2 regions of the Arthrobacter sunyaminii genome follow, and region 1 is predicted to be linked to the other one. Evidence: predicted binding sites of a transcription regulator. Region 1 holds the regulator's gene; the other holds the start of a gene.

The links. The regulator LexA, encoded in region 1, represses DNA repair genes until DNA is damaged. The targets are predictions, from matches to a motif close to TCGAACANNTGTTCGA.
Positions count from the first base shown of each region.
Region 2: KG104_RS07745 (HNH endonuclease signature motif containing protein) is a predicted target of LexA. The motif match lies at 5,419-5,434, and genes of this name have one in related genera.

Region 1 covers NZ_CP076456.1:1,423,042-1,438,615, reverse strand. The annotation lists gene infC (translation initiation factor IF-3) at 1-601, opposite strand, end outside; gene KG104_RS06325 (DUF1844 domain-containing protein) at 1,001-1,429, shown strand; gene KG104_RS06320 (DnaJ family domain-containing protein) at 1,563-2,246, shown strand; gene KG104_RS06315 (GNAT family N-acetyltransferase) at 2,354-2,887, shown strand; gene KG104_RS06310 (MFS transporter) at 2,968-4,263, opposite strand; gene KG104_RS06305 (SseB family protein) at 4,299-5,147, opposite strand; gene priA (bifunctional 1-(5-phosphoribosyl)-5-((5-phosphoribosylamino)methylideneamino)imidazole-4-carboxamide isomerase/phosphoribosylanthranilate isomerase PriA) at 5,153-5,902, opposite strand; gene KG104_RS06295 (hypothetical protein) at 5,941-6,099, opposite strand; gene hisH (imidazole glycerol phosphate synthase subunit HisH) at 6,104-6,739, opposite strand; gene hisB (imidazoleglycerol-phosphate dehydratase HisB) at 6,736-7,353, opposite strand; gene KG104_RS06280 (histidinol-phosphate transaminase) at 7,447-8,556, opposite strand; gene KG104_RS18030 (LysM peptidoglycan-binding domain-containing protein) at 8,702-8,980, opposite strand; gene lexA (transcriptional repressor LexA) at 9,584-10,414, shown strand; gene KG104_RS06265 (ATP-dependent DNA helicase) at 10,554-12,596, opposite strand; gene hflX (GTPase HflX) at 12,589-14,160, opposite strand; gene KG104_RS06255 (class I SAM-dependent methyltransferase) at 14,281-14,901, shown strand; gene dapF (diaminopimelate epimerase) at 14,988-15,574, opposite strand, start outside.
Region 2 covers NZ_CP076456.1:1,755,206-1,770,779, forward strand. The annotation lists gene ybaK (Cys-tRNA(Pro) deacylase) at 1-493, opposite strand, end outside; gene KG104_RS07725 (SufE family protein) at 550-1,014, opposite strand; gene KG104_RS07730 (sulfurtransferase) at 1,069-1,968, opposite strand; gene zapE (cell division protein ZapE) at 2,249-3,286, shown strand; gene KG104_RS07740 (antitoxin) at 3,454-3,711, opposite strand; gene KG104_RS07745 (HNH endonuclease signature motif containing protein) at 3,822-5,387, opposite strand; tRNA gene KG104_RS07750 (tRNA-Gly) at 5,732-5,805, opposite strand; tRNA gene KG104_RS07755 (tRNA-Val) at 5,831-5,902, opposite strand; tRNA gene KG104_RS07760 (tRNA-Gly) at 5,947-6,020, opposite strand; tRNA gene KG104_RS07765 (tRNA-Val) at 6,057-6,128, opposite strand; tRNA gene KG104_RS07770 (tRNA-Cys) at 6,152-6,225, opposite strand; tRNA gene KG104_RS07775 (tRNA-Gly) at 6,288-6,361, opposite strand; tRNA gene KG104_RS07780 (tRNA-Val) at 6,972-7,046, shown strand; gene KG104_RS07785 (cytochrome) at 7,224-8,105, shown strand; gene def (peptide deformylase) at 8,292-8,903, shown strand; gene fmt (methionyl-tRNA formyltransferase) at 8,916-9,845, shown strand; gene KG104_RS07800 (RsmB/NOP family class I SAM-dependent RNA methyltransferase) at 9,842-11,383, shown strand; gene rpe (ribulose-phosphate 3-epimerase) at 11,422-12,087, shown strand; FMN riboswitch at 12,196-12,341, shown strand; gene pnuC (nicotinamide riboside transporter PnuC) at 12,445-13,131, shown strand; gene ribD (bifunctional diaminohydroxyphosphoribosylaminopyrimidine deaminase/5-amino-6-(5-phosphoribosylamino)uracil reductase RibD) at 13,128-14,273, shown strand; gene KG104_RS07820 (riboflavin synthase) at 14,277-14,930, shown strand; gene ribB (3,4-dihydroxy-2-butanone-4-phosphate synthase) at 14,927-15,574, shown strand, end outside.

The DNA of each region.
Region 1 (15,574 bases):
TCTGCGTCAGGGGCGCCTTGTTCTCGGCGGAAGTATCCACCCGAGCAGGAGCCTCGCCGTTCTTGGCGGCCTCGTTGGCTGCCTTGGCGTCAGCGCGCTGCGTTGCACGGCGTGCTTCGGCCTTGGCCTCGGCCTTGTTCTTCAGCGGGCCGATAACCATGACCATATTGCGGCCGTCGATGCGCGGAGTGGACTCAACCACACCCACCTCGGCGACGTCGGCTGCGAACTTGTTCAGCAGCTTCATGCCCATTTCCGGACGCTGCTGTTCGCGGCCGCGGAACTGGATCATGGCCTTGACCTTGTCACCTGCTGCAAGGAAGCGCATGGCATGCCCGCGCTTGGTTTCGTAGTCGTGGGTGTCAATCTTCAGACGGAACCGGATTTCCTTCAGGACGGTGTTCGTCTGGTTCTTGCGTGCCTCACGGGCCTTGACGGCGGCTTCGTACTTGTACTTGCCGAAGTCCATTAGTTTGCACACCGGAGGCTTAGCCTGCGGTGCCACCTCAACAAGATCCAGGTCGGATTCGGCAGCGAGACGCAGGGCGTCTTCGATACGGACAACCCCAACTTGCTCTCCAGCCGGTCCTACCAGCCGCACCTCAGGGACGCGGATTCGATCATTGATTCTTGGCTCGCTAATGTTGCAGCTCCTGTTTTATTCAAAACGGCTACCGCCTGCAACTGAAGAAGGCCCCCAATTGCACGCGCAATCGGAGGCCTCGAGGGGTCGGCGGGTGCCGCATCAGCAGCAACCTCCCGGGTTGGTTGGCCAGGCAATGCCTGGCCCCCACCGGGGGCCGACCATACCCGGCAACTCTGCTTCTGCACAGGCGCCCTAGGGCACGTGGACTGAAGATTCAGGCTGACGCGGGTGGGAGGAGTCTCCGCTTGCATACTGGCTGATGTGAAACTCTCAACATCCGCTCGGTGAAGGGCGGTGCCTGCAAAAGGCGCTGAAAGTAACGACAACCAGTCGGTCTGTGACAAGCTTACCAGTATGAGTACCCCACAGAGCAACCCGGCGGGCGAGCACACCCGCCATTCTTTCCCCGGAACCACGGAAGAGGTGCACGCCCCGTCCGCTGAAGAGCAGGAAGTGGCGGCCCAGATGCGCGATATCGCCGAGGTTCCCGCTATCGAAGTTATCACCACCGCTGCCGTTCACCTGATGAGCGCTGCGGCCGTCAAGTGCGGTTTGGCCGACGGCGAGGACGCCGAGGAGCTGAAGGACCTGGATGAGGCCCGCAAGCTGATTACGGCCCTGGCCGGTTTCGTGACTGCGGCCGCACCTGAGATTGGCAGCCAGCATGCCGGACCGTTGCGTGACGGACTGCGTTCGCTCCAGCTGGCTTTCCGCGAGGCCTCCGAAATTCAGGACGCTCCGGGCAAGGGCCCGGGCGAGAAGTTCACCGGTCCCGTCAACTAGTTCCTCCGTTTTCCCCTGAGCCCGGTGGGCCCGCCGTTTCCGGCAGGCCCGCCGGGCTTTTCTGTGCCCGTGCCCGTTGAGTAACCTGAACGGGACGTTCATTGGGACGCATAACGGGAGGCGGTGACGCGCAATGGCCGGCGGCGGTGCGGCAGGTTACCGGAAGCGATTGGAACAGGCGGCACGGCTCAAAGCCGCCGGAACAGCCGAAGCAGCCGGATACAAGCTGCCCGAGGGCCTGGGCGCCTCGGAATCCGGGGAAGCACTCGAGAGACGCCGGAAGTTCAGTGAGGCACAGAAGGCGGATTACCTCATCAGGGACGCCATGGGGCGCGGCGAGTTCGACAATCTGCAGTACGCCGGCAAGCCGATTCCCGGCCTTGATGATCCCGACCCGGATTGGTGGATCAAGCGGCTGATCAAACGCGAGAACATCAGCGGGCTGGGGCCGCCGGCTCTGCTGCTGCGCGTGGAGGACGAGAAATTCGAGGAGCGGCTGGATCAGCTGCCGTCCGAACGCGAGGTGCGCGACGCCGTAGAGGACTTCAACGTCCGCGTCATCGAGGCACGCCGCCAGTTGCAGGGCGGGCCTCCCGTCATCACCAAGCTCCGGAACGTTGACGAAGAGGTGCTCGGCTGGCGGGCACGGCGCGGACTGCGCGCAGGCTCGGCCGAGGAGGGCCCCGTAGCCCGATTTATAGAACCCGGCGGAAGCGGAGTCGCGGGCCAGGCGCAGCAGCCCGGCTTCCGCGGCTGGATGCACCGTATGGGCGGACGGTTGCGCGGCCGGTTGCGCGGCCCGCAGGGCAATGCCTGACCTCTGAACGCACCGGTACGGGCACGGCTGGATTCGCTCAAGCCGGCGGTGGACACGCTAGGGAAATGTCCGCTCCGTCCGCCGGCCGACGCGGCAGGATGTACCTCATGCAATTTATCCATGACATCGGCGGCGGCTTTTCCCTAGGACTGCGCACCCTGGACACGGCCGAGGAGATGCATCAGCTGACGCTTCGAAACCTGGACCGGCTCCAACCCTGGGAACCCTGGGCTCATGAGGAACAGACCCTGTCAGGGTCGGTGGATTTCACCCGCGCACAGCTTGCGGACTTCGTTGCCGGAACCGTACTTCCCGCCGTAATTATTTGTGGAGACTCGCTGATCGGCGCCGCGTCCGTGCGGCTCAACTCCTACCTGAAAACCGCGGAGCTGGGCTATTGGATCGACGCGGACCATGAAGGCAGGGGCGCCGTGACCCGTTCCTGCCGGGCACTGCTGGAGCACGCCCGGAAAGCCGGCATGCTCCGGGTGGAAATCCGAACGGTTGCCGACAACCAGCGGAGTACGGCAGTGGCCAAGCGGCTGGGCTTCGCCCTGGACGGTGTCCTGCGCGCCGCGCTGCCGGTGGGGAATCGGCGCATGGACGTGGCTGTCTATTCGCATCTGAACACCGGCGGCTAACTGCACCCGCCCGAAAGTTTGATGACCCGCCGGGTACTGGGGATTTGCTTCCGGGGCTGCCGTGCAGCTCCCCCCGAAGGTCACACCGCTGAGAGCCGCTCGCCGCGCCGGCTGAACTTTCGTACGGTCAGGGTGACCAGCACCAGCAGCGACGCAGAGACCCCGGCGAAGGCAAAGCCTGCCCACGGACCCACAATGTCAATGGCCGCGCCTGCCAGCGGGGCGCCGAGAGCCGTGCCGGACGTCAGCGCGGATCCATACCAGCCCATGGCTTCACCCCGGCGCTCTTCAGAAACCAGGTCGGCCACACGTTCGGACGCGGAGGACAGCACCGGAGCGCAGAGCAGCCCGGCCGGAATGGACAGCAGCGCCAAACTGATCGTGTCCGTGGCCAGGGCCATGGGAAGAGTCAGAACGGCCATCGCCAGCAGGAGCAGCATCGGCGAGATCCGCCGGCGCATTCCCCCGTAGATCAGCCCGCCCACCACGGATGCGGCGCACCAGGCGGCAAAGACGATTCCCACTTCCTGCGGGTTGCCGGAGGATTCCACCAGGGCCACGATGCCGACGTCGGAGCTGGACAGCAGCAGTCCCGCGCCCACCGCCACGGCAAAAACCACGGCCACGCTGAGCGTGAACCAGGAGAAACCCGAGCGCAGCCGCGCCCGCCGGCTCAGCACCGCCAGCGGCTGAAGCTCCGAAGAGGCCTCTGCCAGGTGCGCGGGAGCGGCAGCCACGACGGCAGCGTTGGCGGCTTCCCGCTCCTGGACCTCGGTGGCGGCCTTCTGCGGATTCTCGGACCGGGTGGGCGGGTTGAACCAGATCAGGAGCAGGCCGGCGAGCGACGTCGAAATTCCCACCAGGGTCAGTCCCACCACGGAGGAGAGCGAGGTGGCCAGGATGGCGCCCAGTGCCGGTCCGCCCATGAAGACAAGCTCGGTGGCGATGGAGTCCAGGGCAAAGGCCGTTCGGCGCTGCTCTCCCGTTGCCATCACGCCCAGGGACTGCCGCACCACGCTGAAGACCGGAAGCGTGAAGACGCCGCCGATCAGTGCCAGCACCAGCAGCCACTCATAGCTGGCGTGCGGAGCGATGGACCAGATGACCGCCTCGGAAATGACGGAGGGAATCAGGGCCCGGCGCAGGCCCACATTGTCCACCCGGCGGCCGCGCCACGGGGCGCCGAAGGCGATGCCCACCGTGACCACGGCAGCTACGGCGCCGGCCTTGGCATATCCCATGTCCATGGTCATGACCACGTGCAGGGTCAGCAGCACTCCGGCCGCCGAGTGCGGGAACCGGGCAATCATTCCAACCAGCAGCAGCCGGCGGATCGGGGCGACACGGAGCAGCTCCCCGTAGGAGGCAAAATTCACAGCACTTCTCTTCCGGCGGTCCCCCGCCCAACGGGTCAGCGCGTGATCTTGAGTTCCAGGGAATCCACGCGCTCAACAAACAAAGGATCGGCAGCGAGCCGTTGCTGCAGCAATCCGGCGATGCCCTGCACCGCCTGCGCATCCAGTCCCGGTGCCAGGTGAAGAACCATTCTAAGCTCAGGACCGGCACCGCCTCCGGCGATGACCGTTCCGCGCGCCGACCGGGTCGCCGTTGCCGGGGCCTGGACAAGCTCAACTCCGGTAACGGACGGTTCGACGTCGACCGCAGCAGACACGGCCCGGGCGACTTCCTGGTCCGCGTAGGACGGAGTCCAGTCCCGCTGCCGGGCCAGGGCCCACATGGCCGGGCGGCGCACCACGAAGGTAATGTCCGCGCCGGGGTCCACCACCAGCAGCTGCGCCTCCTCCGATACGGCTGAGAGCGCCGCACGGGCGGCATACACAGCAACAGGACGGGCCTTCGGATGCCAGTTCTGCAGCGCGGGAACGGACGTGAACACCGGCAGGGCCTTGCGTCCGTCCGGCGCCGTCAGCGTGACCAAAGCCATGTCTGCTTCCTTGTCCGCAACCAGGCCGTGATCGGATTCCGCTTCCTCGGCCAGGCTGGCGACAATGGGGACAAACACCCGGGCGGTGGCCAGCGTGGCCACCACCTGTGCTTCGGTGCCGCTGCCGTCCTCCAGCGCAGCCAGCGCTGCGAGGTAGCCGGCATCGGCGCTGCCGTCGTCGGCGTCGAAATTATGGAGCGGGTTGCCGTCGCCGGAGAGGTCCCGGCCGGCCCAGGACTGCCCGGCGGAATCGGCCGGACCGCCTGCCCCGGCGAGGGCGGCGGCAATGTGGCCGGGAAGGGCGCGCTCAGCCATGGGTCCTAGCGCTCCGGATGGCCGGCGATGTCGAAGGCCTGCGGCAGGGTGAAGGCGCCTGCATAGAGTGCCTTGCCCACAATCGTGCCTTCCAGGCCCAGGGGAACAAGTTCGCGCAGAGCGGCCAGGTCATCCAGGGACGAGATGCCGCCTGAGGCGACCACGGGGCGGTCGGTGCGCTGCAGCACCTCGCGCAGGAGTTCAAGGTTCGGTCCGCGCAGGGTTCCGTCCTTGGTGACGTCGGTGACTACGTAGCGCGGGCAGCCGGCGTCTTCCAGACGGGCCAGGACCTCCCACAGATCGCCGCCTTCCTTGGTCCAGCCGCGGGCTGCCAGGGTGGTGCCGCGGACATCGAGGCCGACGGCGATGGCCTCGCCGTAGCGGGCAATGGCACTGGCGGTCCACTCCGGGTTTTCCAGTGCGGCGGTGCCCAGATTGACGCGGCTGGCGCCCAGTTCCAGGGCCATATCCAGGGACGCGTCGTCGCGGATGCCGCCGGACAGCTCCACCTTGATGTCCAGCTGGTCAACAACGCGTTTGAGCAGGGGCAGGTTGGAACCGCGGCCGAAAGCTGCGTCAAGGTCCACCAAATGAACCCAGGCGGCGCCGTCGTTCTGCCAGGCCATGGCCGCATCGAGCGGATCGCCGTAGCTGGTTTCGCTGCCGGCTTCACCCTGAACCAGGCGGACGGCCTGGCCGTCAGCTACGTCAACGGCGGGCAGAAGTTCAAGGACGGGTGTTTCAACAAGTGACATGTTTTGCTTTCCGTGGGAATTCCGGCAGCGGCGATTGGTCAGACGCTGCTGTCGATCAGGAGGTAGGCGCCGAGCAGGGACATTCCCGCAAGGACCCAGAAACTAATGGTGATGATTTTGGACATGCCCTGGCGGCGGAAGGAAATTGCGCCGCCGATCAGAATTCCGGCAAGGCCCATCAGGATGACGCTCCACATAGCCCTAACCCAGCGTCTTCAGCCAGTTTTCCAGCAGCGCCGCACCGGCGTCACCGGACTTTTCCGGATGGAACTGTGTTGCGGTCAGCGGACCGTTCTCCACAGCGGCAATGAAGCGGCTGCCGTGCTCGGACCAGGTGACCTGGGGTGCGCGCATGGCGGGCTGGGTCACGTCGAAGTCCCACTTCTGCACGCCGTAGCTGTGCACAAAGTAGAAACGCTCATCCTCGATGCCGGCGAAAAGCTCGGAACCAGCCGGCGGCTCCACGGTGTTCCACCCCATGTGCGGCACCACTTCGGCGTCCAGGCGTTCCACGACTCCGGGCCACTCCCCCATTCCGGGAGTCCGCACGCCGTGCTCCACGCCCTCGTCGAAGAGGACCTGAAGGCCTACGCAGATGCCCATCACGGGACGTCCGCCGGCAATGCGGCGACCAATCAGGCGCAGCGCGTCAACCTCTTTCAGGCCCTGCATCACCGCGGCAAAGGCGCCGACGCCGGGCACCAGCAGCCCGTCGGCGTTCAGGACGTCGGCGGATTTGGAGCTCAGGGTGACATTGGCTCCGACATGTTCCAGGGCGCGGACAGCTGACCGGATGTTTCCGGAGCCATAGTCCAGGACCGTGACATTGCGGCTCACAGGGCACCCTTGGTGGAGGGGATGCCCTCGACGCGGGGATCCGATTCCACGGCAGCACGCAGCGCCCGGGCGAAGGCCTTGAACTGGGCCTCCACGATGTGGTGGGGGTCGCGTCCTCCGAGGACGGTCATGTGCAGGCAGATCTGGGCGTGCAGGGTGATCGCTTCAAAGACATGGCGGGTAAGCGAGCCGGTGAAGTGCCCGCCGATCAGGTGGTATTCCTGTCCTGCCGGCTCCCCCGTGTGCACGAGATAGGGCCGACCGGAGATGTCCACCACTGCATTGGCAAGTGCCTCATCCAGTGGAACCGTTGCTTCGCCGAAGCGCCGGATCCCAGCCTTGTTGCCCAGCGCCGTCTTCAGCGCCTCGCCGATGCTGATGGCGATGTCCTCGACGGTGTGGTGGACATCAATGTGAGTGTCCCCGGTCGCCTGGACCGTGAGATCCATCAGGGAATGCTTGGCCAGGGCTGTCAGCATGTGGTCATAGAACGGCACGGACGTGCTGATGTTGGACTGGCCGGTTCCATCCAGGTCCAGCTCCACTACCACTGACGATTCACTGGTAACCCGTTCGAGGCGGGCTGTGCGGCCGGTGGCGGTTTCCACGGTCATGGTTTTCCTTTGAAAGAAGATGGTCTCTGCTAACAGTTTAGTGTCTGCCGGCCGGTGCTGTTCCGGCCGCGGCAGCGCGGGCGCCCGGCCCAGTTACCGGATGCCGGCGGCCAGCAGCTCGCGGAGCCGTGCGAGGAAGGCGCTGGTCTCCGGCTCCGTGCCGGCGGTGACACGCAGATGGCCGGGGATCCCGACGTCGCGCACCAGGACGCCTGCCTCCAGCAGGCCTTCCCAGACGGCCCGGGGATCCTCCATTCCGCCGAAAAAGACGAAGTTCGCGTCTGAGGGGGCGGGCTTCAGACCCAGATCCTGCAGCTCGGAGACAATGCGGTCGCGCTGAACCTTGATGTCCTCAACGTTGGCCAGCAAAGCATCTGCGTGTTCCAGCGCAGCGTTGGCGGTGGCCTGCGTGATGGCGGACAGGTGGTACGGCAGCCGCACCAGGCGGAGGGCATCGGTAACCTCGGGGGCGGCTGCCATGTAGCCGATCCGGGCTCCGGCGAGCGCAAAGGCTTTGCTCATGGTGCGTGAGACGATCAGTCGCTCGCGTCCCGGCAGCAGTTCCAGGGCGCTCGGAGTGCCGGCATGGAAGAACTCGCCGTAGGCCTCATCCACGATCACGATGGCCTCTGACGCGGCCCCCGCCTCGTAGACGGCCTCCACAACATCCAGTGAAAGCGCTGTGCCGGTGGGGTTGTTCGGAGTGCAAAGGAAGACGATGTTCGGCGCCTCGGCGCGAACCTGTTCTGCAGCTGACTCAGCCGTAAGCCCGAAGTCGTCGCTTCGGCGTCCCGTGACGTAGCGGGTGCCGGTGCCGCTGGCGAGCAGCGGATACATGGAATAAGTGGGCGGGAAACTCATGGCCGTCCGTCCGGGACCGCCGAACGCCTGGAGAATCTGCTGCAGGACCTCGTTCGAGCCGTTCCCGGCCCAGATATTTTCGGAGGTCAGTCCGTGGCCGAGGTAAGCGGCAAGCCGGTCCCGCAGTTCCGTGAATTCCCGGTCCGGGTAGCGGTTCAGTCCGGCCACGGCCCGCTCCACGGAGATCGCAATCGCCTCCCGCACGGATTTCGGCAGGCCATGCGTATTCTCGTTGACATTCAGCAGGATGGGCACATCCAACTGGGGTGCGCCATAGGGCGTCAGTCCGCGGAGGTCATCGCGCAGAGGAAGTCGGTTGAGTCTCGCCAGCTGTTCAGTCACCTGTACAGCTTAAGACTCGAAGGCGGAGCGGGAAGAATCTGCGGGCTGCACGCCCTGCCTTGTTACGTCCCGCGTTATTGAGCACTGACTTATTTGGCTCTGGGTGTTTCGTCCTGAGGTGTTGCGGCTCAGCGTTGTTGCGGACTCAGCGTTCAACGGGAATGTAAAGCTGAGCACCAACGATGAGGCGGGATTCAGTCAGGTTGTTGAGTTCCATGATGTCTTCCATGACATCCCGCGGGTCACGCTCAGGAGCGAACTCCTGCGCCAGGCCCCACAGGGACTCACCCGCAGCCACACTGACCTGGACGGTTCTTGTCACGTCCGGCCCCCCGCTGGAGGCCATGGCGGGAGCGGTGAAGAAGCCCAGCACAATGAGCGCAGCCGCCGCGGCGAGCATCAGCGGGAGGCCGATGAAAACCAAACGGCCCCTGCGGGTCAGGTGCAGCGAGTTCGTCTTGACCGGCAGGGAAGGATTTGAAGGCCGGGAATCGAGGTGCTGTGAGGGAGATGTGTTTGACGCAGCTGTTTTTGACGCAGCTGTATGGATTGAAGCAGCTGTATGACTCGAATCAGCTGTTCGAGCTGTCGGGACTGTTTGGGTTGTCATTGCAACACCTTTCCGGTTCGATGGCTGCGGGAAATACCCGAAGCCATATTCGAACGATTGGAAGCTGATCGACTTACCCGAACCTCCGCTGAGGGCGGCTGTCGAAAGTATGTTCGATTTCTGCTGAGTTATTTCTAGCACCTATCTACTAATAAAGTCGAGACTCGCTCGAACAAATGTTTGAAAACACCGCACTGCTCGCTTAACGTTGAGGACAAGAGGGAACCTTCAACGGGTTCTGCGGATCGACTCGAAGCCCAGGCGTCGGAGCGGTTCCTCAGGATCACTGAATCAGCTGCCTCTGACATAACCGCCGGAACGGCTTGCACGGCCAATACGTCCCGGTTTGTACCCGATTAGACATTTACCGACCAGCCCCGGCATTGCCGGGACCAGCTGACCCGAAGGGAACCCGACGTGGCCCGCAGGACTGCTTCCGAAGACAGCACCAACAAACCAGCTGCCACAGGCACCCGTGCGCGCCCCAAGGGGCTCACCCCCAGGCAGAAGACCGTCCTGGAGATGATTCAGCGGTCCGTGAGCACCAACGGCTATCCGCCCACCATGCGCGAAATCGGCGACACGGTTGGCCTGGCCAGCCTGTCCAGCGTGACCCACCAGCTCATGCAGTTGGAGAAGCTCGGCTACATCCGCCGTGATCCGAAGCGCCCCCGCGCCATGGAAATCCTCATTCCCCTGATGCTCCGTGACGGATCCTCCGGTACGGCAGCCGAGGAGGCTCCGGGACGCCCCGGCTCCGGCACGGACAACAGCCCTTCAGCCGGCGCTGCGGGGCGCACCGGAGACCAGCGTGAAGAGGGCGCAGGCTCAGCCCCGGCGCTGGCCTCGGTAACCGAGCTTGCCACCTCCGTTGATACCGCCATGGTGCCGCTGGTCGGCCGCATCGCCGCCGGCGGACCCATCCTTGCGGAGCAGGTGGTGGAGGACATCATGCCGCTGCCCCGTCAGCTGGTGGGACACGGTGACCTTTTCATGCTGAAGGTTTCGGGAGACTCCATGGTTGATGCCGCCATCTGCGACGGTGACTGGGTGGTTGTGCGCCGCCAGCCGACAGCTGAGAACGGTGACATTGTGGCTGCCCTCCTCGACGATGAAGCCACGGTCAAGACCTTCCGGCAGCGCAACGGCCACACCTGGCTGCTGCCGCAGAACACGCGGTACGAGCCCATTGTGGGCGATCACGCCGTCATCATGGGCAAAGTTGTCTCGGTGATGCGCGCTCTTTAGCCGACGTCCCGGCGGGATCCCTGCAGCGGAAAGCACGCAAATGGCGGCCGGAAATATTCCGGCCGCCATTTGCATGTCCATGTCTTTGCTGCCCGGCCTCACTGGGCCGCAGAGTGCCGCGGTTAACTCCGCAGCCCGCCTATCCCGCCGACAGCTCCTCGGCTGCCGACTGCTCTGCGAGCCGACCCAAAACGGAGAGCACCACGGAGCGGTCCGTGGTGGACCAGAACGGCGGCAGCGCTGCGCGCAGGAAGCCCCCATACCGGGCCGTGGCCAGCCGGGAGTCCAGGACAGCCACCACACCGCGGTCCCCCGCCGCACGAATCAGGCGCCCTGCCCCCTGTGCCAGACGCACGGCGGCATGGGTCGCCGCCACGGACATGAACCCGTTGCCGCCGGCCTTGGCCACTGCTCGGGTGCGAGCGGTCATCAGCGGGTCATCGGGACGGGGAAACGGGATGCGGTCGATGAGGACAAGCCGGCACGCGGCTCCGGGAACGTCCACGCCCTGCCATAGCGACATGGTGCCGAAGAGGCAGGTATCCGGCTCTTCAGAGAACTGCTTGACCAGTGAAGACATGGAAGATTCCCCCTGGCACAGGATGGGGAAATCCACCCGGGTGCGCATGGCATCGGCGGCATCTTCGGCCGCCCGCCGAGAGGAGAATAAGCCCAGCGCGCCGCCGTTGGAGGCCTTAAGCAGCGCTTCGATTTCATCCAGCTGAGCCTCGGAGGTACCCCGCTCCGGCTTGGGCAGATCCTTGGCCACATACAGAATCCCCTGGCGCGGGTAATCGAAGGGACTGCCGACGTCGGTTCCGGTCCACGACGGTGCACCCGGACCCAGCAGGCCCAGGGCACCGGCCACCGGCCCGAACTCGGAGCCGATCGCCAGGGTTGCCGAGGTCAGGACAACGGTGTGCCCGTCAAACAATCCTTCACGCAGCCGTCCCGCCACTGACAGCGGGGCAACGTTCAGGGTGGCGGGGGCGGTCTCGTCGGGCGGTGAAAAACCTCCCGACGGGGAGAAGGAACTGGGCCGGGACGCCCAAATCACCTCGCCGGCCGCCGGCGCCGAGATCAGCCGCTCGCAAACAGTCAGCACGGCCATAAGCCGTGAACGGGCCGTCTGCCGGCCACCGTCTGCGGTTTCCCCGGGCTCGGGCTTGGAATCAGAGAGCGCCACTCGGCAGGCCTCGCGAACGCGCCCCACGGCCTGTTCCTGCTCTTCGTTCAGTCCGCTGGCCAGCAGGCCGGAGGGAACACCCTCCATGGACTGCTCAAAGGCACGTGCCGCCTGCGCCAGCTCCTCCACGCTGGCAGAGGTGTGTTTGCGCGCTGCGGTAACAGCGGCAGTAATCACCGTGCCGGAGAGCTGGCCGGTGACGGCACCGGTGACGCGGTCCTGCAGTTCGTGCGCCTCGTCAATGACCACCACGTCATAGTCCGGCAGCACGGCCAGGCCTTCGAAGGCAGCAATCGCCAGCATCGCATGGTTGGTGATCACGACGTCGGCCACGGCGGCCTGTGCACGGGCACGCTCGCTGAAGCACTCAGCGGCCACCGGACACTTCTGTGCTCCCAGGCACTCCATGGAGGTCACCGATACCTGCCGCCAGGCCCGGTCACTCACACCCGGGACCAGATCATCCCGGTCGCCGGTGTCCGTTTCCTCCGCCCATTCACGCAGCCGCACCACTTCCCGGCCCATGGCCGAGGTGGGAGCCGGTGAAGGGTGGGCGACGCCATGGTCATCTCCCAGCGTGAACAGGGCACCGGCGGGATCTTCCTCTTCAGGAAATCCCCCGCCGGTCTTGTGCAGGCAGACATAATTGCTGCGGCCCTTGAGCAGTGCCACGTCCACTTCGCGGGGGAGCTGCGGCTGAAGGGTCTTGAGCAGCCGAGGCAGGTCCCGGCCCACAATCTGGGACTGCAGGGCCAGCGTTGCAGTGGACACCAGCGTCGGCTTGGTGCTCTCCAGCGAGTGATGGATCAGCGGCACCAGATAGGCCAGCGATTTGCCGGTTCCGGTGCCCGCCTGAACCAGCAGGTGCTTTCCTTCGTCTATGGCCTGCGTGACCTGTCGGGCCATTTCATGCTGGCCCGGGCGGTTTTGTCCGCCCATGCCGGCAACGGCGGTGTCCAGAAGTTCCAGGACTTCGCCGGTGGTGTCTTTACTCATGGGTGACGAACGGCTCCAGTTCAGCAGCAAGGCCTTCGCGGACCATGACATGCAGCCGGGTTCCGGTTTCGGAGTGGTCCACGGACAGGATTTCAGTGTCCGGGCTGTGCAGCCGGGAGACCACGTCTCCGCGGTCGTAGGGAACCATCAGCGTCAGGTCCACCGCGGGGCGGGGAATCCCTTCGGAGATCGCCTGCAGCAGCTCGTCGATGCCTTCACCGGTACGGGCGGAGACCACCACGTGGCGGCGTTCCTTCTGCCGGAGGCGTTCCAGGACAAACGGATCGGCGGCATCGGCCTTGTTCAGGACGATGATTTCCGGAATCTTGCGGGCATCAACATCCGTCAGCACAGTGCGGACGGCGGCAATCTGGCCCTCCGGGTCAGGATGGGAGGCATCCACGACGTGCAGGATCAGGTCAGCGTCCGCCACTTCCTCCAGCGTGGAGCGGAAGGCTTCCACCAGCTGGGTCGGCAGCGACCGGACAAATCCGACGGTGTCCGCCAGGGTGTAGCCGATCCCGTCTTCGGTCTGGGCCTTGCGGATGGTGGGATCCAGGGTGGCGAACAGGGCGTTCTCGACGAGGACACCGGCATCCGTCAGCCGGTTCAGGAGCGACGACTTGCCCGCGTTGGTGTACCCGGCGATAGCCACCGAAGGAACCTGGTTGCGCTGGCGGTTGGCCCGCTTGGTTTCGCGTGCAGGTTTCATGCCCGCGATTTCGCGCCGCAGTTTCGCCATCCGGGTACGGATCTTCCGCCGGTCCAGCTCAATCTTGGTTTCACCGGGACCACGTGAACCCATGCCGGCGCTTGCGCTGCCCACCTGGCCGCCGGCCTGCCGGGACATGGATTCGCCCCAGCCGCGCAGTCGCGGCAGCAGGTACTCGAGCTGGGCCAGTTCCACCTGGGCCTTGCCCTCGCGGGACTTGGCATGCTGGGCGAAGATGTCCAGGATGAGGGCCGTCCGGTCGATGACCTTGACCTTGACGATGTCTTCCAGTCCGCGGCGCTGGGACGGGGCCAGTTCGCTGTCCACGATGACCGTGTCAGCGCCGGTGGCGGCCACGATGTCCTTGAGTTCCTGGGCCTTGCCGGATCCCAGGAAGGTGCCCGGATCGGGCTTCAGGCGGCGCTGGATGACGCCGTCGAGCACCTCGGAGCCTGCCGTTTCGGCGAGGGCTGCCAGTTCCTGCAGGGAATTCTCGGCGTCGGCCGCCGTTCCTTCGCTCCACAGTCCGGCCAGTACCACCCGCTCCAGGCGAAGCTGGCGGTACTCGACTTCGGTTACGTCTTCGAGTTCGGTGGACAGGCCGGCCACGCGCCGCAGTGCGTGCCGCTCGCGAAGGTCTTCCTGGTCGCCGTCGTGCACTGAATGCCCGGCGTCCTCGGAAGAGAGAGCCTGGGCTCTGCCGCGCGGGACGTCCCGGGCGGGAGCTTTGGCCTCCGCAGCGCTTTCCTTGGCGAGGATCCTGTCAATGACCCCCTGGATGTCTTCGGGGCTCAGCTCCGGTGTGGGCTGAGCGGAACCGGACGTGCCAGGACGGGAATTGTTGATCGTCATATTCTCCTTATAAGCCGTGTTCTCCATGGTAAGTCAGGGCACGGACATTTGGGGGCGCGATTTGCCCGCCGCTGAATCCGGTTTCCGCTGCCTGCCGCAGACCCACTAATCTGGTTTGTTATGGGTTCAGACCATTACTTCAGTTCACAGCCGTCCGGGCCCGAGGTCCGCCGGCCGCTCCATGTCACGCTCGATGGCCGGGAGCGTACCCTCGTTACTTCCGGCGGCATCTTCAGCCCCGACGGCATCGACAAAGGCACTGTGATTCTGCTGGACGAAGTTCCGTCCCCCTCCCCGGAGGGGAATTTGCTGGACATTGGCTGCGGCTGGGGGCCGGTGGCGCTGACCATGGCCCTGAAATCCCCGGCAGCCCGCGTGTACGCCGTGGATGTGAACGAGCGGTGCCTGGCCCTGACCCGTGACAATGCCGCCGCACTGGGCCTGGACAATGTCACTGCCAGCCGGCCCGAGGACGTCGATCCGCAGCTGCGGTTCGACACCATCTGGTCCAATCCGCCCATCCGCATCGGCAAGGACGAGTTGCATGCGCTCCTGCTTCTGTGGCTGCCGCGGCTGGCGCCGGAAGGAACCGCGTGGCTGGTGGTGCAGAAAAACCTGGGAGCGGATTCACTGCAGAAATGGCTGACCGAGCAGCTGGGGTCCGGATACTCGGTGTCCCGGCACAGCACCGCCAAATCCTTCCGGATCCTCAAAATTACCCGCAGTCCCGAAGACAGCTGACTGCTCAGCGGCGGGCCGCACTAACACCGGTCTTGAATTCCATGACAGCTTCAACCGCCCGTCGCAGGGGTTTATTCCGGCCGTTCCTAGAGTAGGGTTCCGCGCGCCACAATGACGGCGGGGCCGCTGAGTTCCACGTGCTCGCGGCCGTCTTCAGCAGTCAGGAAACGGACCCCGACGACGCCGCCGGGCACCGTGACCGCCCAGTCGTTCGGGGCATCCCGGCCGGCCCAGAAACGGATGGCAACGGCTGCTGCGCAGGCGCCGGTGCCGCAGGAAAGGGTCTCCCCCACACCGCGCTCATGCACGCGCATGGTCAGCAGACCCACGCCGTTTTCGACCAGAGGCTCGGCGGGGACCACAAATTCCACGTTGGTGCCGTTCTCCGGCTCCGGCTGCACGGTGGGCGGAGTCGTCAGTTGAGTGGCTGCGAGTTCGGACAGCTCGGCCAGGGCCACCACGGTGTGCGGGTTTCCCATGCTGACGGACAGTCCGGGGCGCGGTACTTCCAGGCCGTCGGCGTTGACGACGGCGTCCATGGCCTTCGCGGCGGCATGGTCGGGGTAGATGAACTCCCAGGGACCCATGTCCACGGCGTAGCCGCTGTCCACCCGGGTGATTGTTTTGATGCCGGCGCGGGTGCCGATGGTCAGGGTTTCCCCTTCGGCCAGAT
Region 2 (15,574 bases), 330 kb from region 1:
GGTCAAAGGGCGAGAGCCCGATCTGCAGTCCACGCCGTCCGCCGGAAACATAAACGGTGTCCAGCAGTTCCACGCGGTTGTCGATTCCCGCTGGCGAGGGTCGTTTCTGCCCCAGCGGCGAAATTCCTCCCACTACGTAGCCGGTGCGCCTCTCCGCCTCGTGCCGGTCAGCCATTACGGCTTTGCGCGCACCCATCAGCGCGGCGAACTTCTTCAGGTCGAGGTTCTGGGCGACCGGAACCATGGCAACGCCCAGCCGGCCGCCCAGATCCACCATCAGCGTTTTGTAGACGGCCTCCGGCGGCAGCTCCAGTTTCTCCGCTGCTTCCAAACCATAGGAGGGGGCTCCGTCGTCATGCTCATAGTGGCGGACCGTGTACGGAACTTTGGCTTCGTCCAGCAGCCGGGTGGCCGGCGTCGCGCCCTTGCCCGGATGATTGCCCGCGTGTTTATCCGGGTGCTTGCCCGAGTGCTTGTCCCGATTGCCTGCCATGTCTCCGGCCTTTCCTGTGCGAACCGCGCTGCTGGCGAGTGGTGCCGGCGGGCCGGCTACCCCTGGTTCAGTTTTTCGTGCTCGGCCAGACGGCGCTTGATACGTCCCAGCATGGCTGACATGCCGCGCATGCGCAGCGGTGTGATGGCGCGAGTGAGGCCAAGACGGTCAGGAACATCCGCCGGGACGGCCAGAATCTGCTGCGCGGGCAGACCGTTCAGGCCCTCATAGAGCACACTGGCGAAGCCGCGGGTGGTGGGAGCCTCCGGCGGTGCCTTGAAGAACAGGGACACCAAATGGTCAGGGGAGTCATCCACGTCAAGGCTGAGAAACACCGGCGACTGGCACTCGACAACCTGTTCCATCAGCTCCGGGCGGTCGGCGATTTCGGCGGGAAGCTCCGGGAGGCTGCGGGAGAATTCCAGCAGCAGCTCCAGCCGCTCGGCTTCCTCAAGGGCCTGGAAGTCGTCAACAATCTCAGCAAGCTGATCCGGGACGGCGGTTTCGGGGGTGACGCTCATGGGGTGTTAATCTCTCTGCGTTCTAAGGGGTGGGATCAGCGGGATGAGGACGGATCAGCGGGGAGCGCTGCCGGGCTCTTCGCCGCGGGCGATGGGGACGCGTACTGCGTTGCCCCACTCGGTCCAGGAACCGTCGTAGTTGCGGACGGAGTCGAATCCAAGCAGGTGCTTCAGCACAAACCACGTGTGGCTGGAACGCTCACCGATGCGGCAGTAGGCCACGACGTCGTCGCCCTCCTTCAGCCCGGCACCTTCCTTGTAAAGCGCCTCCAGTTCTTCGCGCGTGCGGAAGGTTCCGTCTTCGGCGGCAGCCTTGCCCCACGGCACCGACTTGGCGGTGGGGATGTGGCCGCCCTTCATGGCACCCTCATCCATGTAATCGGGCATGTGGGTACGTTCGCCCGTGTATTCGGCGGGGGAGCGCACATCGATCAGCGGCCCTTTGCCCAGGTGGCCGACGACGTCGGGCAGGAAGGCACGGATTTTTGCGTCGTTGCGTTCCACCACCGGGTAATCCGTGGTGTCAACAACCACCTTGTCAGTGGTCATGGGGCGGCCTTCGGCAACCCACTTATCCCGGCCGCCGTCGAGCAGCCGGACATCCTCATGGCCAAAGAGGGTGAAGACCCACAGCGCGTAGGCGGCCCACCAGTTGCTCTTGTCCCCGTAAATCACCACGGTGGAGTCACGGGTGATGCCCTTGCGGGACATCAGCTTCGCGAACGCTTCGCCGTCGACGAAATCACGCGTATCGGCATCGTTGAGGTCGGTGTGCCAGTCGATTTTCCGTGCGCCCGGGATATGGCCCGTTTCATACAGCAGGATGTCCTCGTTGGATTCAAGGACCACCAAGCCGTCGGCGTCCAAGTTCTCGGCCAGCCACTGCGTGGAAACAAGGCGCTCGGGATGGGCATATTCGGAAAACTTGGAAGCGGTGTCAGGGGCAATCGACATGCGCGCGGCCTCTTTCGGATTAAATGATTGCTGCCGGACGCGAAAGCGGCGGCACGGGCTTACCTCTAGCCTAACGATATGGGCGGACGAAAACTTCCTGCAGCTGGACCGGCGTCTTGCCGGCCGCCGAAACAGGGGGTCTGTAACGGCCGAAGACGCCCTGTTGGCGTATCGTTGCAACGGCGGCATTTTGCCGGCGGCGGGCTTGGTACCACTGGCCGCATTACCGTGGGACCCAATATGACGGCTAATAACATCGGATGGACGGAAATTGCGCACAGTGGCACAAGTGGAGCACCTTGCAGAGCGGACTCCCCAGGTCTCGACCGACGAACTTCTGAAGGGTTTTTTCCCCTCGCCCCGGTTCGGTGAAGTTTCCTTCGACAGCTACCGTCCTGACCCCGCGCAGCCGTCACAGGCCAAGGCCGTCAGCGCCATGCGGGACTTCGCCGTCGCCGTCGACGTGCCCGAACCCACCGGCCTGCGCAAGCTCTTCGGTGCAAGAAAGCCTGACTCCAAGGCCGGTTTCTACCTCGACGGCGGTTTCGGTGTCGGCAAAACCCACCTGCTGGCCTCGCTGTGGCACGCCGTTGAGGGGCCAAAAGCTTTTGGAACCTTCGTGGAGTACACGAACCTGGTGGGGGCCCTCTCGTTCCGCAAAACCGTTGAAGCCCTGAGCGCGTACAAGCTCGTCTGCATCGATGAATTCGAACTCGATGATCCGGGGGACACGGTCCTGATGTCCCGCCTGATGCGGGAACTGGCCGACGCCGGCGTCAAGCTTGCCGCTACGTCCAACACCCTGCCCGGTTCTCTCGGTGAGGGGCGTTTCGCGGCGGTCGATTTCCAGCGTGAGATCCAGGTCCTGGCCGACCAGTTCGACGTCGTGCGCATTGACGGCGAAGACTACCGCCACCGCGGACTGCCCCAGTCTCCGGACCCCGTGAGTGAGGCTGACCTTAACGACCGGGTGGCTGAAGAGTTCAGCGGCAAGGTTGTTGCCGACGACGAATTCGCCACCCTCATCAACCACCTCTCCACCGTCCACCCGAGCCGCTACCGTCAGCTCATCGACGGGGTGGACGCTGTTGCCTGGCACAACGTCACCACCATCACCGAGCAGTCCGTGGCCCTGCGTTTTGTGGTGCTGGCTGACCGGCTGTACGACAAGGATGTTCCGATCCTCGCCAGCGGTGTTCCGTTTGATCAGCTCTTCACCGAGGAAATGATGAACGGCGGATATATGAAGAAGTACTTCCGTGCGGTTTCGCGGCTTACGGCGCTGGCGCGCGAAGGGCAGACCGGAGAAGCTGCTTAGCTGCCGGGCTGAAGAATTCCGGCCTGAAGAATGCCGGCCGGCTGGAAGGACACCCGGCCGAAAGGATAACTCCGGCCGCCGGGAGCCCGGAGACGCTCCATAAACGACGAAGGACCTGGTCCCGCCAAAAGAGGCGGAGCCAGGTCCTTTTTGTCGTGCTCTGAAGCTTATACGGCCGGAGGAGTCGGTCCGGGTTCGGTTCCCGTGGCGGGCCCCTGATTGCGGTCGACCTTGTCTACCGCTTCCGAGGCCTTGCTCTGGAAGCCGTCGATCTTGTCCGAGTACTTTCCGCCGGTCTTCTCGTCGACGAATTTCCCCGCGTGACCGATGCCGCCCTTGATCTTGTCGGCGTTTTCACCCACAAGCTCGGTAGCCTTGCCCTTCAGCTCTCCGGCCTTGCCCTTGAGCCCGTCAAATATAGACACGGACCACCTCCTTTCGCAGGGGAAACCATACGTTTCCCGTTCACCGTCAATGATAAGCCCGCTGACTATAAGGACCAAGGAGTGGAGCTTTCTGATTTTTGGATTCTGTTTCATGCACTTGACCGTGGTGGCCGGAGCGGATGAAAGTAGGTGTTTCTGAGGGGAGCTTGATAGGGATCCACATAGGTGGGTGGCACGAACCAGGGGACACCGCGCCGGACCACCACCCGCCATTTCTCCCGGTGGATGAGGTGGTGGTGGAACCCGCACAGCAGGACGCCGTTGTCCGTGCTCGTGGCTCCGCCATGAGAGTGATATTCGATGTGGTGTGCCTCGCACCATGGGGCAGGCGCGGTGCAGCCTGGGAAAGCACATCCGCGGTCTCTGGCAATCAATGCCTTCCGAAGATGCGGCGGAAAGTAGCGGGCCGCGGCACCAACGTCCAGAACGCGGCCCTCACCGCTAAGGACTACGGGGATGATGTCCGCGTCGCAGGCGATGCGGCGTATCTGATGAGCCGGAACAGGTCCGGCGAACGCCAGCATTCCGCTTTCGGGAGTTCTGTCCGGATTTGTCCCCGCGGCCTTGGAGCTTCCCGCCCCGGCGGTCGTCAAGCGGTCGCTTAGCTGGTCGTAGGCAATGACAGCCAAGACCTGCGGTTTGGATCCCCCGCTGGCGGGAAGCCTGCCGGACAACAGAGCCAACCGGCACGAGCTTACAAGTCCGTCCAGGCGCTTCTGCGGGTAGCTGCGGGGATCAGCCGGGACTGCACGTGGCTTGCCCTCCAGATCCATGCAGGAGCCCTCAGCGGCCTTGGCGGCGTCGACTCGCGGATTGGCCTCCGGCGCCAGCGCTGTCATAAGGGTTTCAAATTGGTCCTCTGTGGCAAATATGTCTATTCGGTGCAGCCCGCGGTACCTCCGGCGGATAAACAATCCCTGCAACTCGGCTTTTTGCTGCTCGGACGGCTCTGTTCCGTCGGGATCGAGATGATTGATCCAGGCTTGGGCCACTACGTTGAGAACGTCCTGGTCCTGGCTGGCTGCCACGTCAGTCAATGCTGCCTCCATGGCCGCACGATCCTCACGGGTTCCGCAGCCCTGTACGCGCTTCATAGCCATGCTGATCACTTGTGCAGCTTCGCCTGCCAGCAGGCCCTGCCCAGCCCATTCGGCCACCACCGGTAACTCCGGCTTGAGGGTTTCCCCGGAAATGCTTGTTGAGGAAGTGAGCGAAGAACCCAGGCGAATGCGCCTCCAGGCTTCTCGCCGACTGATCCGAAGGCGGTGACGCAGGTACTCTGCCGTGTTCTTGAATTCCGGCTGGACTTGCCCGGACGGGAGGGTCCATGGATCAGTTGCGACGGACGATATCCGCGCGCGTTCGAGGGCAGCGGCGGCGACGATCTGAAGATGGTCGACAAATCGTGACAGTGACTCAACGTCAGACGCGACGGTGACCAGTTCCGCTGATGACAGGAAGGGAATCCGTTCGTCGAGATCGCGGACAATACGCTGCGCAGCGGGAACCAAACTGCTCAGTGCCGGGATCGGCCGGCTTGCCTGGCCGGCCGAAAAGGAGGGGTGGGTCTCACCTGGGCCTGACCAGGTCTGTGCTTGGTCCTCCGGCGCAGCAGATGCAGCTCCTGTGGTGCGGACTTTCAGATCCTCTTCCATAGACCAAGATTCGCAGTATCAGTCCGCACCATCGAACACATATTCGAGTTTGTGGAAAAGAGGCGGCCACGGAGCGTCGATCGGCATCTGTGGAGGAGGATGGGGCCGTGGAGGGAGGGCGAGGATCGCCAGGGGGAGGGAGCCGAATGAGCAGGACAGGGGGAGTAACCAGGACGGCCGGAAAGCTGCGGTCGCATCCCGAGCCAGGGCCGTCGTCGTGCCGACTGTACAAATCCGCTGCCCATCCCGCCATCAATGCGGGAACCCAGCAGCTTAAATGCAGAAGGAGCAGGCCAATTCAATGGCCTGCTCCTTCAAACGCCGCTCCGTAGAGCAACTGTGCGAGCGGACGACGGGATTCGAACCCGCGACATCCACCTTGGCAAGGTGGTGCTCTAGCCAGCTGAGCTACGTCCGCAAAACAAGACAACCTAAGTTGTCCGTGCGCGATACTGGGATCGAACCAGTGACCTCTTCCGTGTCAGGGAAGCGCGCTACCGCTGCGCCAATCGCGCTTGATGCATCGAATCTCCCAAAGGTGAGTCGATGCAGTCAAGAGAGCGGACGACGGGATTCGAACCCGCGACATCCACCTTGGCAAGGTGGTGCTCTAGCCAGCTGAGCTACGTCCGCAAAAACACAGTTGTGCGCCAAAACGCCAAACTGTAGTGCGCGATACTGGGATCGAACCAGTGACCTCTTCCGTGTCAGGGAAGCGCGCTACCGCTGCGCCAATCGCGCCCAAAGGGCTTGCAAGTCCTCTGTGGAGGTGGGGACGGGATTCGAACCCGCGTATACGGCTTTGCAGGCCGCTGCCTCGCCTCTCGGCCACCCCACCGTGACCGCTGCGTAAGCATAGGCCGACCAGTCAGAATCAACCGGTTTGTACAGGGACTTGCGAGCGGACGACGGGATTCGAACCCGCGACATCCACCTTGGCAAGGTGGTGCTCTAGCCAGCTGAGCTACGTCCGCATGCTGTAAAAGTGGGAGTATTAGACCTCGAATCGCTTTCGCTTTTCGCGGCGAACTCCCGCTTTCCAACGAAGAAAAACTCTATAGGACTATTTGGAGTTCGTCCAATCGGGCCGGTTTTTGCGCCCGCAGCGCCCGGATCCGATTCACGGCGTTATCGCAGGTGGGGGCTATGGGCGGATGGTGCGTGGCCATCGAATGCTCCGGCGGAGACTGGCGTTAGAGGATGAGTACGAGGGGCGGCCTGCCCCAGTACGGCAGTACGACGACGGCGCTTTTCGGGCGTCATCATCGGTACCGGCGGATGTCCGAAGCTACGGAACGCCGGCCCGCAGTGTGCGGGACGAAGATCTCCGCGGGTACGTGACGCAGATCTGTGTGGACTAACGCAGATCTGTGTGGACTAAGGTCGCCTGGGCCAGGGCGGCCGCCGGTGCCCTCGCATTGGGGGATCCCGGGGGAGGGTACACGTTCTTCGCCGGGGGAACGGAGTAACCTTGCCCGCATCAAACGCCGTCGTTGTCTGGCCACCGAGTGCCGGTTTGGCGCCAGCTCCGATCTGGGCTAGCATCTTTAGACGTTGCGGTTGTGAAAACAACACGCGGCTTGGGGGCGATTGGCGCAGTGGTAGCGCGCTTCGTTCACACCGAAGAGGTCACTGGTTCGAACCCAGTATCGCCCACCAAATAACAATGGAGGTCCCCAGGGGCCTCCATTGTTGTATGTGGACGCGTTGTATGCGGACGCTTTATGCCCGGGGGCAGTGGGTCGGACGTCGCTCTGAATCCGGACCCGGAGCGCGGTTCCTGCTCCTGCGGAGGGTCCCGCAAACTCTGTCAGTGCGAGATGGCAAACTGAAGATATGACTGAACCAGCTCTGGCACATTCAACAGAATTCGGGCGGATGTACTCCCGGTCCCTCTCCGAACCGCCTACGGTACCGTCCATCACCACCGTGATCGCGCAGGGTTCCACCTCGCTGGACGGCTGGCACAGCCACATGGCTGCCACCGCGGTAGTCAAGGATCCCAAGCTCCCCGCAAGCCTCGGCAACCCCGGCGCGCTGCGCTCCCTCGTCAAGGAGGCCTCGCGAGCTTCGGAGCGTTACCGGGACCAGGCGGCTGAACGCGGAACGCGCGTGCACTATTACTGTGAGCAGGTTTCCCTGCGCGCCCTGGACCTTCCCCATGAGCTCGAAGCGGCACGCACGGCGCTGCTGGAACACGGCGAGCATCAGTTCGCCGACCGTTTCGATGAGTGGTGGGACCTGTACCAGGTGGAGCCGCTGGCACCGGAAATCACCGTCTGGAATGACGAACTCGGCTACGCGGGCACCCTTGATCTGGTGGCGCGCATCAACGGCCGGCTCTGTCTCATTGACTACAAGACGAAGAACACGGACCGCGACGGGCAGGTCAAGCCGCTGGATGACAAGGTTGTCATGCAGTTGGTGGCCGGCATGAAGGCGAAGGAATCCCTGGTGGACGCGGGCAAGGGCGTCTGGGAGCCGTGGGCCTACGGCGAGGATCCGCTGCTGCTCGGTGTCGCCGTCGGGCAAACTGAAGTGCGGCCCATGCGCGCCAACCCCGCTGTCCTTCCGCAGCACTGGTTCAAGTTCTGTGCGCTGCGCCGGCTTTGGCAAACCTCGTACGACGTCGCGGGCGCGGGCCGCGCGCTCCTGCCGATTGCGCCGCCGCCGGTCGGGGCACACGCGGTCCGGTCTCCCCAAACCTCGTCCACCTAAGCGAGCGGGGCAGGGGTATAGCCAAGGGGTACAGCACCTCAGCAGACACACACCGGGCACCCATTGTGCCTTCGTGCCCCCGCGCCTGATTGCGCGGGGGAGCCGCAACGCGCCCAGCGCAACTAGACTGGTTCCGGGCAACAATCAGTTAGCAGATGCGCAGTAACAGTAAGGAACGAAACCTAGATGGCAATCCTGAACATCCGGATTATCGGCGACCCCGTCCTGAGGACCCGCGCTGAGGAGGTCACGGACTTCGGACCGGAGCTGGCCAAGCTCGTCGCCGACATGGAAGAAACCATGGAGGATGTTGACGGCGCCGGCCTTGCTGCACCCCAGGTGGGTGTCAGCCTCCGGGTGTTCACCTACCGGATTGACGGCCAGTCCGGGCACGTTGTCAATCCCGTCCTGGAGCTGAGCGAAGACCGCCAGGAAGACCAGATGGAGGGCTGCCTCTCCATTCCCGGACTGGGCTATCCCGTTTCGCGCAGCCGCTGGACCCGCGTCACCGGTGTGGACAAGGACGGCAATCCCGTGACGCTCGAAGGAGAGGGCATGCTCGCCCGCGCTTTCCAGCATGAAACCGACCACCTGGACGGCGTGCTCTACATTGACCGGCTCGAAGGCGAAAACCGCAAGAAGGCACTTCGCGCCATCCGCCAGGCAGACTATGACGCCATTGCCGGACGCACGACAGCGGAGCGTGCCCAGACGGTGGGCTCGGCCTTCGGTGCCGGAGCATCCTTCGGTGCAGCCGCTGGCGGTACTTTCGGCGCGGGCAACGGCGGACAGGCCTAGCAGCCCGTGACCATGCGCGTACTTTTTGCCGGAACTCCCGCCGTCGCCGTCCCCTCCCTGAACGCCCTGCTGGAAGCCGGCTTCGACATCGTTGCCGTGCTCACCCGCCCCGACGCACCGTTGGGGCGCAAACGCACCCTCACGCCGTCGCCTGTTGCTGCCCGGGCCGAGGAACTGGGCCTGCCGGTGATCCGGGCGGCCAAGATCGACGACGACGCCGTGGCCGCCATCCGCGCCGCCAATCCGGACGTCGCCGCCATCGTTGCCTACGGCGGACTCATTCCCGAACGGGCACTGACCATCCCCGAACACGGCTGGATCAACCTTCACTTTTCCCTGCTTCCCGCCTGGCGCGGCGCCGCCCCCGTGCAGCACGCCGTCATCAACGGCGACGACGTCACCGGGGCTTCAACGTTCCTGCTGGAAAAGGGGCTGGATACCGGCCCCGTGTACGGGCAGCTAACCGAAACCCTGTCCCCGGAGGACACCAGTGGCGCGCTGCTGGAACGGCTCTCGCACAGTGGCGCCGTGCTGCTCGCACAGACGCTCAGCGCTATCGAAACCGGCGCGGCACACGCCGTACCGCAGTCCGGTGACGTCACGCTCGCACCCAAGCTCACGATCGACGACGCACGGATTGACTGGCAGCAGCCTGCACTGGCGATCCGCCGCCGGATCAACGGCGTCACGCCGGAACCGGGAGCATGGACCACCTGGGACGGAGCGCGATTCAAGATCGGCGCCGCCGTGCTGCGCCCTGACATTACCGATCTGGCCCCCGGCCAGGTCCGCTTCACCGGCGGTGCGCAGGCTGCGGCCGTCGTCGGCACCGGTTCATCCGGGCTGGAACTGGCGCAGGTGCAGCCCGCCGGCAAGAAAATGATGCCGGGGGCCGACTGGGCCCGCGGCCTGGCCAACCGTGAGGACGTGGTCTTCGAATGACCCCCCAAAACAGCACTCCGCAGAACAATACGCCCTCTGCCCGTTCAGCCCAGGGCAACAAGGCACGCAACGAAAAGGGACACGAACGCAGCCGTCCCACCGTGCGCAGCTATACCAAGCAGGCGCCTGGCCAGCGCACGCGTGCCGCGGATCCGGCCCGGCTGGTCGCCTTCGAGGTGCTCCGCGCCGTGTCCGAGGATGACGCCTATGCCAACCTCGTACTGCCCAAGAGCATCCGCAAGCACCACCTGGACAAGCGGGACGCCGGGTTCGCCACTGAACTTGCCTACGGCGCCCTGCGCGGGCAGGGAACCTATGACGCGATCCTGGCCAAGTGCGTGGACCGCCCGCTGGAGCGGCTGGACCCTGCCGTTCTGGACGCCCTGCGGATTGGCGCCCATCAGCTGCTGGCGATGCGCGTTCCGGCGCACGCGGCACTGGACCAGACGGTGGGCCTCGCCCGCGCGGTCATTGGTGCCGGCCCGTCAGCACTCATCAACGCCGTGCTGCGCAAGGTTGCAGCACGCGACCTGGACTCCTGGCTCGAGGAACTGACCCGCGGCGAAACTGACCCGACCAAGCGCGCTGCCATTGAACACAGCCATCCGGAATGGATTGTCCGCGCCCTGCGCCAGTCCCTGGTGGCCCACGGCCGCAGCGTCGAGGAAATCACCGACCTGCTGCAGGCGGACAACGACGCCCCGGTGGTGAACCTCGTGGCTCTGCCCGGCCTGGGCACGTTGGATGAGGCACGCGAGGCCGGAGCCGTGGACGGCGAGCTGGTTGCCGACTCGGCCCTGTACTCGGCCGGCGATGTCGGCCGCCTGGAATCCGTCCGAGCCGGAACCACGCGCGTCCAGGACGCCGGATCCCAGCTCGTGGCACGTGCCCTGGCGGCAGTGGACATTGGCGACCGAACCGCCGACGGCAGCCGCGACGGCGAGCAGTGGCTGGACCTTTGCGCCGGCCCCGGCGGCAAGGCAGCTTTGCTGGCCGCCCTGGCCAACGAGAAGGGTGCCATCCTGCTGGCCAACGAACCGGCAGCCCACCGCGCCAAGCTGGTCCGCCAGGCACTGGAAGCAGTTCCGGGCGAGGTCTGGGACGTACGCACCGGGGACGGACGCAGCATTGCCGAGCAGTATCCGGATACCTTTGACCGCATCCTGGTGGACGCCCCGTGCACCGGGCTGGGTGCCCTGCGCCGCCGGCCGGAATCCCGCTGGCGCCGCAAGCCCACCGACGTGGGGGAGCTTGGCGCGCTGCAGCGCGAACTGCTCACCGCAGCGGTCGATGCCGTCAAGCCCGGCGGGGTGGTGGGCTACGTGACCTGCTCGCCGCACCCGGCCGAGACCACCGCCGTCGTCGCCGATGTGCTGCGCCTGCGCAATGACCTCGAACTGCTCGACGCCGGGGCGGCGCTGGACAGCGCCAGCCTCACCGGAAACCTGGAGGCCGGCCACGAGCTCACCGCGCAGCTGTGGCCGCACATCCACCAGACCGATGCGATGTTCCTGGCCCTGATCCGCCGCAAGGTCTAACCTGACTGTCCCCAGTCTGACCGTTTACTAGGAGAACCATGAGCAAGTGCTGCATCAACCCGAGCATCCTCTCGGCCGACTTCGTCAACCTCCAGGCCGAGCTGGAGCGGATCAGCACCGCCGACGCCGTCCACGTGGACGTCATGGACAACCATTTTGTGCCGAACCTGACCATCGGACTGCCGGTGGTGCAGCGCATTCAGGAAGTCAGCGCGCTGCCCCTGGACGCGCACCTGATGATTTCCGACGCCGACCGCTGGGCTCCGCTGTACGCGGAACTGGGACTGGCATCGGTCACGTTCCATGTGGAAGCTTCCGCTGCGCCGATCAAGCTGGCACGGGACCTTCGTGGCCGCGGCGCAAAGGCAGGAATGGCGCTGCGCCCGGCTACCCCGGTGGAACCGTACCTGGACATGCTCTCCGAGCTGGACATGCTGCTAATCATGACCGTGGAGCCGGGCTTTGGCGGGCAGAAGTTCCTGGACGTTACGCTGCCGAAGATCCGCCGCGCCGCTGAGGCCGTCCGCGGCTCGAACCTGCCGCTGGCCATCCAGGTGGACGGAGGTATTTCCGCTGCCACCATCGAGCGCGCTGCGGAAGCCGGCGCGAACGTGTTTGTGGCGGGCTCAGCGGTTTACGGTGCTGGAGATCCGAACGAGGCCATCAGCAAGCTGCGCCACGCCGCCGAGGCTGCAGCACGCTGACGGTTCGGGACGCGGTCGGCGTCCCACACATAGTGTGACGAATATTACTTGAACCTTCATCTAAAAGTGACGCACAGCTGATTAAGTTGTGTAAGAATGTGTTTAACAATCGTGCTCCGGGGTCGGTGTAATTCCGAACCGGCGGTTATAGTCCGCGACCCGCACTGCAGCTCCCGAACATCGGGAAAAGCGGTGCGGTTGAACTGGTGAAATTCCAGTACCGACAGTTAAAGTCTGGATGGGAGAAGCACGTGCAGTTTGTTGAACCGACGGTTAACGTCCCCTCAAGCGGGGGCCCAGCTGTCGATGCACCGTACTGTCGTACCCCCGGAGCCGCCGCTCACGGATAGGAACGACATGGATTTTTTGCGGTGGCTCTTTGACGCTCAGGTACCGGTGGGATCTTCATCCCTGCTGGTGCGCGAGGTCGTAGGCAATATTTTCGGGCTCCTCAGCGCCCTGGGCGGCATGCGCCGCAAAGTCTGGGCCTGGCCGGTGGGCATCATCGGCAACGCTCTTCTGCTCACCGTCTTCCTCGGCTCGCTGTTCGGCGACGCCGACTCAGCCACCCTCCTTGGCCAGGCGGGACGGCAGATCATGTTTATCGCCGTATCCGTCTACGGCTGGCGCCGCTGGCAGCAGAGTAAGAACGGCGGCGGCACCGCAGTCACGCCCCAATGGGCATCCGGCACCGAACGCCTTGGCCTGGTGGCAGCCCTGCTGATCGGAACCGTTGCCCTGACCCCGGTCTTCGCCCGCCTCGGCTCCTATGAGCCTGTGTGGGCCGATGCCTGGACCTTTGTCGGATCCCTCCTCGCCACGTACGGCATGGCCAAGGGGTGGGTGGAGTTCTGGCTGATCTGGGTGGCCGTGGACATTGTGGGCGTGCCTCTGCTGTTCAGCGCCGGTTACTACGCGACGGCGTTCATGTACGTCTTCTACGGCATCTTTACCCTGATCGGGTTCTTTGTCTGGGCCAAAGCCAAGAAGGATGAAAAGCCCGAGGTGGAGACGGTGATGCCTGACCCCAGGGTGGTGCGGTGACCGGCCTGCACGGCGAAACTGCGGCTGACGGTGGCGCTGCCGAACGCAAGGCTGCCGAACGCAGCGCCGAAGAACGCAACGCCATGGACCTCGCGCTGGACCTCGCTCGAAAGGGCATCCGCGGTGCAAACCCCCTGGTGGGCGCAGTGATCCTCGACCCCGCGGGGGCGGTTCTAAGCAGCGGCTTCCACCGCGGCGCCGGAACCGCCCACGCGGAAGCCGATGCCCTCGCCAATGCCGCCGCCAGCGGAGCAGACGTCACCGGGGCAACCATGGTGGTGACTCTTGAGCCGTGCAACCACACCGGTCGGACCGGGCCCTGTTCCCAGGCAATCATCAATGCCGGCATCTCGCGGGTCATCTATGCCGCTGCCGATTCAACTGCTGACGCAGCCGGGGGAGCTGCCGCGCTGGCTGCCGCAGGAGTGAGCGTTGACGGTGGCCTCATGGCAGCCGAATCAACGGATCTCAATCACCGCTGGATCCGTGCCGCGCAGGAAAAACGGCCCTTCGTGACGGTCAAATCCGCGCAGAGCCTGGACGGCCGAACCGCAGCCGAAGACGGCACCAGCCAGTGGATCACCGGAACTGCGGCCCGCACCGACGGGCATTCCATCCGCACCCGTGCGGACGCCGTCGTCGTCGGAACTGGCACCGTGCTGGTGGACAATCCGCAGCTGACCGCACGGAACGCCGCCGGCGAGGATGCAGTTCAGCAGCCGCTGCGGGTAGCCGCAGGGCACCGGCCAGTGCCGGATGATGCGGCCATCCGCGGAACAGACGGACGGTTCCTCCAGCTGTTTGAGCATGACCCGGCGGAAATCTGCCGGGAACTGTACGCACGGGGGGTCCGCCACCTCATGATCGAAGGCGGCGCCACGGTCGCCGGTGCCTTCCTGCGCGCCGGACTTGCGGACGAACTGGTCGCCTATATCGCGCCGGTTCTGCTGGGCGCCGGCACCCCGGCGTTCGCCAACCTCGGCGTGCATACCCTCTCTGATGCCTCCCGCTGGCGCTGGGACGAGACCGACGGCGGTGCCGCGCGGCTGGTGGGCGCTGACCTGCGGCTGCGGCTTGAGCCCGTGCCGGCCGGCACCCAGCCGGTTGACGTACCCGCCGGCACCCAACAACTGGAAGGATGACTCGTGTTTACCGGAATTGTGGCTGAACAGGGCAGCGTTGTATCCCTGGACCCGAACCTCAAGGATGACTCGGCTGTACTTGTCATCAGTGCCCCGGCCACCGGCGCCGGTCTGGAGCTGGGCGGATCCATCGCAGTGAACGGCGTCTGCCTCACGGCCACGGCCCTGGACGGAGACCGGATTTCGCTGGACGTCATGGGCGAAACCCTGGACCGGACCACCACGGGCAAGCTCCGGCCGGGAACGAGGGTCAACCTGGAACGCTGCGTTCCGGCCGGCGGACGGCTGGACGGCCACGTGGTGCAGGGCCATGTGGACGGCGTCGGTGAACTGCTGGAGCGGGAGAACCTCGGCAATTGGGACCGGCTGCGCTTTGGCGTGCCGGCACAGCTGGCCAGGTACATCGCAGAGAAGGGGTCCATCGCCGTCGACGGCGTTTCACTCACGGTCGCTGCGGTCAGCGGTGCCGAGGAGCCGCAGCAGTGGTTCGAGGTGGGCCTGATTCCGACCACTCTGGAGGCAACCGACCTCGGGACGCTGGAGCCGGGGTCGGCGGTGAATCTGGAAGTTGATGTGCTGGCCAAGTATGCAGAGCGGCTGCTTGCCTTCGCCACCCCGAAGAAACCGGCCCACGCTGCCGAAGGAGAAGAACTATGAGCATCCGAGCCGGGGGCACTAGCGCTGACGTTCCGCACGAGATGATCCTGCTGGACAGTATTGACGCAGCGGTGGAGGCCATCGCCCTGGGACGTCCCGTCGTCGTCGTGGATGATGAGGACCGCGAGAATGAAGGCGACATCATCTTTGCCGCCCAGCATGCCACGCCAGAGCTGATGGGCTGGACGGTCCGTTACACGTCCGGGGTGATCTGCGTGCCGCTGCCCGGATCCTACGCGGACCGGCTGAATCTGCCGCCCATGACCACCGTCAACGAGGACACCAAGGGCACCGCCTACACAGTGTCCTGCGACGCCGCTGTTGGTGTGAGCACAGGTATCAGCGCTGCGGACCGGGCCACTACGTCCCGGGTACTGGCCAATCCGGGCGCGTCTGCCGCTGATCTGCATCGTCCCGGCCACGTTTTCCCGCTTAGGGCGCACGACGACGGCGTCCGCGGGCGCCGCGGACACACCGAGGCAGCTGTGGAGCTGGCGCGGCTGGCCAACTGCACACCCGTTGGTGTGATTGCCGAACTCGTCCACGACGAGGGATCCATGATGCGGTTGCCTGCACTGCGCGCGTTTGCCGATACGCACGATCTGCCGCTGATCTCCATCGACGATTTGGTGGCCTATCTGGAG